3 regions of the Mycobacterium botniense genome follow, and region 2 is predicted to be linked to each of the others. Evidence: riboswitches for the same ligand, from Rfam matches in the RefSeq annotation. Region 2 holds a riboswitch; each other region holds the start of a gene.
What was found. Region 2 has a riboswitch for magnesium ahead of G6N08_RS16620 (stealth family protein). Riboswitches for the same ligand answer to the same signal wherever they lie in the genome.

Region 1 (2,267 bases), 250 kb from region 2:
TCACGTACAGCACCGGGATCATCAACACTAATGTCCACAGCAGACTCATTCCGTAGTTCTGCCCGACCTCCGCATAAGTCGCTACACCACCGGCGTCGTTATCACCGGTCATGACGATCAGTCCCGGACCAGCGACGACCAGTAGTGTTCGCAGCTGCTGCCGGCGGTTGCCTGTTGGGGCAGTGGTGTCGCGTGCGATGCGGCCGAAAGCACCGATAATGTCGCCGAGATGCGCTGAGTTCGGCGCCGCCGACCCGGGTGCTTTTGGTACGAGTCCAGGTGTGACGTGCTGCCCGCTGTGACGCGTGCCGCCGCGGACTGCCGCTGCGTCACCGACGGCGACGGCAACGCGTGGTTCAGCGGAGATTTCGGTCATCACGATCTTCGCAATCTGTACGACAGTCGTGGGTGGTATGGCAGACGGTCAACCGCGCGCTGATCCGCGAGTGTCCGCGAGCGAGAAACGCCGCCCCGACTGTGGGGCGAATCCCTTAACTTGCCGCGTGTTCCGGGTGCGCTACCACACGCCGCTGCCGGCGAGACGCCTGGATGGGGAGCCGGCGGACACTGCGAGCGGCATCTTGGCTCCATGGTTGGCCCACTGCTGCACCATCAACCTGGGGTTCAGTGAAATGCATTGCATGCCAAGGATTTTTAGATACTTGTGCTCCTTGGGGCAGCTTTTTACCGATGCGGCTGCGGTAGTAGGACCATGGCTGCCGCTGCTCAGGCGGGGTGCCCACCATCTGGTCGAGCAGGTTGGTCGCATGCAGGGCTAAGGCGACGTGATGCTGAGCACGGCCTAAATCGCTGAACGCCCGGAACACGTCATCCTGGCCAGCGCGGGGGACCGTTGTCCCCGAGAGTAGTTCTAGTGCGCCGAACAGTGCGGCGCGGATGTCTCCGCACGCCCGGTGAATCTGGCGCTCGGGATTGGGTGGAGCCATCAGTTATCCCCCTGATATGCCTGTCTACCAACAAAGGATGCGGTCGTCTGTGTTGATGAGCCCGACCGGCTAACACGCAGGATCGCGAACTCGCCAGCGCTATGCGGGCGTGCCACATTGCCCCGCATACTGATAGCACGCAGGATTAGCGAGTCAGCGTCCGGAAAGCCTTACGCGGCAGAACGAATGCCGCTACGGGTTCGGGACGAAACGGATTCCGGATACGCCCATGGACTATCGCTCGGACTCATTCGCCCTCACCTCCTCGCGGCCAGGACACACGCGGGCGTCACTACAGTACACGCACGGAAGGGGATCGAGCGCCCGGCACTGACGGAGCCGAGCACGCACCCCTTTCGTCGGAGCTTTGGCACTGCACGGCGTATCCGGATCGGATCCGGAAGCCACTTGGGCTCAACCCTTGTGCCGGGAAGAGCTGTCCTGACCCGGGGCGTCTCTCGACGTTCGGGGTCAGTGGCCTGTATCCACGCAGACGCCTCACCTACCGAGGTGCTTGCCGTTTTATCGTGGCACCGAGACGGGCTACTCGTCAACGTTTCAGCGAAACTTCCACCAGGCCGTCCGATCGGCACGCTCGGGTCCTGCGCCCCAGAGCAGGCTGGGCCGGCAATCGGATGCCAGATCCACTCCACGTGCGATTTCCCGGTTGGCGGGCCAAGCCGGCTGTCAGCAACGACTCTGCTGCCGTGTGCTTTTGGCGCGACGCGAATCTGCGTGAGCAGCCGGGTCCGCCACTGAGCTGCGATGAGCTCTGCACCCGCCGACATCAAGGCTGTGCACCCCGGTAAGCCAGTTCTGCGTTGTATCCGCGCTGTCGGGTTGACTCCGGCTGGCCTTAGTGCCACCATTGCCGATGCATGCACCTCGCTAGGTGAGGCGTCTGCACGGATACAGGCCACTGACCCCTAACGTCGAGAGACGCCCCGGGTCAGGACAGCTCTTCCCGGCACAAGGGTTGAGCCCAAGTGGCTTCCGGATCCGATCCGGATACGCCGTGCAGTGCCAAAGCTCTGACGAGTGGGGTACCTCATCCGGCTGATCCGCCGGTTGGACCTTGCCCCGTTGTGCAACCTGAGTCCATCCGCGTGTGTCCTGGCCGCGAGGAAGTGAGAGCGAAATGAGTTCCAGTGATCCTCCTTATCGGGGTTCGGTAGCCGTTTCGTTCGAGCCCGAGCCTGGCAACATATCCGTTTTCTGAATCGGCTCGCGTCGCTTCAGATCGTTAATTTCAGTCCACGCTTTGTGGGCTCGCCGAATTTTGTCCTGCCCTGAAAACCGTGAGGCGGTTTCCGCGGATTG
Region 2 (2,267 bases):
ACGCTCCAGTTCGCTGAGCACGCTTTTACGCAGCGGGACAGCGGTGTGCTCGAGGTGACGGGTGATGATTTTCCCAAACCTCTGCCACAGTAGCTGCCGGTTCACCCGTGCCGCGTTCTCGTAGCCGCTGCGCTCGGCGTGGTTGGCGCCGAGCCCGATGCGCACACCGGCTTCGATGAACTTGGTGACTCCACCCGGGGAGAAGAACATCGTCGGCGACACCGGCCGGCCAAAAAACATGTCGTCGTTGGAGTACAGGAAATGTTCTGCGAGACCGGGAATGTGGTGCAGTTGCGTTTCCACTGCGTGGCTGTTGTACACCGGCAGCACCGACACGTCGGTGAAGTGCTCCTCGGCGCGCACAATCGTGACTTTGGGGTGCGGGGCAAGCCAGTGCGGGACCCGCGAGTCGGTGGCGATGAAAATCCGTCGCACCCATGGCGCGAAGGCGTGCACCGACCGCAGGGCGTATTTGAGTTCGTCGACATGACGGATGCGTGCATCGGAATCGTCACCCTCGCCGAGCGGGTAATTCGCCATCGCTGCCGCGCGGCGGGCACGGAACTCCGGGTCGTTGCCGTCCACCCAGGAGAACACCATGTCGATGTCGAAGGTGATGTCATCGGCATGCGGGGCGAACATCCCCGCGATCGTCGGCCACGTGCGGCCGTGCAGCTCGACGGTGGTGTACTCGATCTCGCTGAGCATTAAGGTTTTGCGGGTCAGCGAGTTTTCGATCGGGCAGATGGCCTGTTCTCCGTCGAACACCCAAAACTGCAGCTCCACTCCGGCAGACGCACCGTAACGCATACCCGAGCGGGGGCATTCGCGCCGCCGGAACACCCGCAGCAGCCTCGGGTCGGGGTCCACCGAGAGCAGCCCGTCACCCAGATACACCGAGCGGCGCCCGGTTCCGTCGAGGATCTTGGCGCGCAGCGGTGCCTCCAGGCACGCCGCCATCAAGACGTCGGCAACCCGGGCGCGCAAGGCGATGTCAACCACCAGCGCCGGGCGTCCTTCCGCACCGCGAATAAGCAAGAACGGGATACCAGCCCGATCCAGCTCTGCGCGGATAAACAGCAAATCTTGCGTCATCGCCTCATACGGAGTCAGGCGCACACCCTGGGTCGAGCTGACGACGGGCGCGTCGATCATGCTGGTCATGGGAACACCTGCCTTCCGTACTCGATGTCGGTCAAATCGCGCACACAGAGGGATCCCGCTGACGCGGTCGAGCGGCGGCATTGCCCTCACAGGTTGAGCTTCGGCACTGGTCGACGTATCCCCAGCAACACCTGGGAAAGCCACTTGGGATCACCCCTTAAGCCGGGGAGATCTGTCCTGATCTTGGGCGTCTCTCGACGTCGTCAGATCAGTGGCCTGTGTTCGTCCAGAAGCCTCGCCTAACGAGGTGCTCCCGCAAGGTAGCACCGATTCCACCGCTGGGCAACATGGTCGCGAACACGGCCGACACCGCCGCAGTTGTGCATGTGCGGTGTCTGCACAACTCGCCGTGGGCGGCGAGCTACCCGGACGACTTCGGGCGGCTCGCCTGAGAACCCTGCGCGGCGGGCAGCAGCGATTCCAGCGCGGGACCGGTGATCCGCCGAAACGCCCGCCGCGGGCGATTCTGGTCCAGGACGGCGACTTCCAGGGTGTCCACTCCCAGCGGCCGGGGCTCTGCGCCGTTGGCGTCGGTCCGCAAGGCGTTCACCGCGATGCCGACTGCGTCGGCGAGGCCGGCGTTCTCCGTGTAGGACTCTTTGAGTGCGTCGGCGATCGGCTCGGTCGTGCCGCCCATCACCACGAAATGCGGCTCGTCGTTGATCGACCCGTCGTAGGTGATCCGGTACAGCTCAGGCGGCTTGCTCTCGCCGTAGTGCGCGACCTCGGCCACGCACAACTCGACCTCGTAGGGTTTGGCCTGCTCGGTGAAGATGGTGCCCAGTGTCTGCGCGTAGACGTTGGCCAGCTGCCGGCCGGTGACGTCCCGGCGGTCGTAGGCGTAGCCGCGGGTGTCGGCGAACTGGATGCCACCGCGGCGCAGGTTGTCGAATTCGTTGAACTTGCCGGCAGCCGCGAAACCCACCCGGTCATAGAGCTCGCTGATCTTCTGCAGGGACCGCGACGGATTCTCGGCAACGAACAACACGCCGTCGGCATATGCCAGCACCACCACGCTGCGGGCCCGCGCGATGCCCTTGCGCGCGAGCTCGCCGCGTTCGCGCATCAACTGCTCGGGCGATATGAAATATGGGAAACTCACT
Region 3 (2,267 bases), on a different contig from region 2:
CCGAGCGTCGGGAAAGCAGATCTCGGACTGCCAGGCGATCACAGACACGGACGTGTTCACGCATCAGTCACTCGAAGCCGGCCTATCACATCAAATCTATTGTGCTGCAATATATCTAGTGCACATACCGAATTGTCCTACCAGGGAGCACTTGAGCCATACCACAACTGGGGAGACACCGCGGCAAAGGCGACTTCGAGAGCGGCCGCGTTCGCGCTCATCGGTATCTCCTCCCTCAGCCGGTTCGCGATGAGCCCTAAGACGGAACAGGCCCTAACACGCACGGGGCCGACTGACGCCTTCGACACCGCGCGATATCGGCTGGGTAGCTTGTCGGGCACGTGCCATCTCCAGTCATGCCAACCCTACCTTGCATATAGGTAAGGCTTCCCTATCGCTCACTCAAAAGTGTTGAGGCACATCACGTTAGCTTGACCAGTCCGAGTGGTCGTGCCAGTATTACCACGCGTGCACCTCGCTAGGTGAGGCTTCTGCACCGGACACAGGCCACTGACCCCGAACGTCGAGAGACGGGTCAGGACAGCTCCTCCCGGCCTAAGGGTTGAGCCCAAGTGGCTTCCGAAGATTGATCGGATACGCCGTGCAGTGCCGAAACCCGGACGAGTGGGGTGTCGCCGCGGTTGATCGTCAGGTGGCCCGACCCTTTTGTGCGACGTATCGGCATCCCTTGTGCCCTGGCCGTGAGGAGGTGAGAGCGAGATGAGTCCTAGTGATAGTCCCTATCCGAGTTCGGTGACCGTTTTGCTCAGATCAGTCCTCGGTTTAGTCCTCTTTAGCTGAATCAGACTGCACTGACCGAGCGTTCACGGGCACGCTTTGTTTTGCTATGCGCGCGTGTCGATTCCGAACCTAGGATTCTGCAGTTCTCGAGTTCTGGTCGCATCGTTACGGGAGGTTGTGATGTCGTTGCCGCCGCTGTGCCGAAGCTGTTCGCGGGTGTTGCCGGCGATGGTTCGCACTGCATCACCCACCTCTGGGCAGACGATGCCGAAGCTGTAGGCGTGGCTTTATCACCGACCTCGGACGCCACCGGCGCGGAGGTTAACTGCTGCACTGATAAGGAGAAGTTCGATGGCTTTTGTTGTGACACAACCGGAAACGCTCGCAGGTGCGGCGGGCGACTTGGCACGGATCGGGTCGGCGGTAGCTACGATGAACGAGGCTACTTGGGCACCGATCACTGGTGTGGTGCCGCCCGCCGCCGACCAGGTTTCGGTTTTGACGGCGCTCGAGTTCGCCGCCTACGGCCAGCTATATCGGATGCTCAGCGTTCAGGCTGAGCAGGTTCTCGACGCGTTCGTCGCTACCTTGAGGGACAGTGCTGGATCGTATGCGCTCACCGAAGCCGCCAACACTGTTGTCGCCGGGGGGTGAGGTGGTGATCGGTGTGTGGGATTTCGGGGCGCTGCCTCCAGAGATCAATTCCGGCTTGATGTATGCCGGTGCGGGCTCGTCTGCGTTGATCGCTGCCGCAAACGCGTGGGCCAGCTTGGCCCAGGAACTCGACGCGGCCGCAAGCGGCTGCGCCGCAGTGCTATCCAAGCTGACAAGTGACGCGTGGAAAGGACCGGCAGCGGCGGAGATGGCCAGCGCAGCGGCCCCCTACGTGGCGTGGCTGCACGCCAGCTCCGACCGTGCCGCCCGGGCGGCCAGCAGTGCCGCCGCCGCCGCCAACGCCTATCAGACCGCGTATGCGGCCACCGTGCCACCAGCGGTGATCGCTGCCAACCGGGCGCAGCTGGCGGCGCTGGTGGCCACCAACGTGCTGGGCCAAAACACCCCGGCCATCGCGGCCACCGAAGCCCACTACAGTCATATGTGGGCCCGCGACGCCACCGCCATGTACAGCTACGCCGGTCACTGCGCCGCCGCAGCGGCTCTCGACCCGCTGACCGCGCCCCCGGCCACCACCACCCCCGTCGGGCCGGGCGCCCAAACCGCTGCAACCGCACACGCCGCCGCGGCCGCCGCCAGCCAAACCACCCTGTCCCAACTCATCACCACCCTGCCCACCACGCTGCACACACTCGCCACCCCCTCGGCGCTAAGTTCAGCGTTGAATTCGCTGAACGTCATCGATCCGGCGAACGCCTCGTCGGCCTCAGGTTTGTCCGGCCTGCTGAATATGCTCAGCGGCCGAACCGGATCGTCATTAGGCGCCTTCCTCAACTCAGAAACACTCTCGTCCGCTTTCTCCGGTGGGTTTTTCAACCCAGAGGGCTTCCTGTCAGCGTTTCACGCATTTG

Region 1: another riboswitch for magnesium. It lies ahead of G6N08_RS15475 (hypothetical protein); the one in region 2 lies ahead of G6N08_RS16620 (stealth family protein).
Region 3: another riboswitch for magnesium. It lies ahead of G6N08_RS05640 (PE family protein); the one in region 2 lies ahead of G6N08_RS16620 (stealth family protein).

The regions. Positions count from the first base shown of each region.
Region 1 is NZ_BLKW01000004.1:1,187,150-1,189,416, forward strand. It holds gene G6N08_RS15470 (NRAMP family divalent metal transporter) at 1-376, opposite strand, end outside; gene G6N08_RS15475 (hypothetical protein) at 492-947, opposite strand; M-box (ykoK) riboswitch at 1,292-1,464, opposite strand; M-box (ykoK) riboswitch at 1,825-1,997, shown strand.
Region 2 is NZ_BLKW01000004.1:1,432,389-1,434,655, forward strand. It holds gene G6N08_RS16620 (stealth family protein) at 1-1,164, opposite strand, end outside; M-box (ykoK) riboswitch at 1,243-1,418, opposite strand; gene prcA (proteasome subunit alpha) at 1,526-2,266, opposite strand; gene prcB (proteasome subunit beta) at 2,263-2,267, opposite strand, start outside.
Region 3 is NZ_BLKW01000002.1:1,194,503-1,196,769, forward strand. It holds M-box (ykoK) riboswitch at 468-636, shown strand; gene G6N08_RS05640 (PE family protein) at 1,093-1,395, shown strand; gene G6N08_RS05645 (PPE family protein) at 1,352-2,267, shown strand, end outside.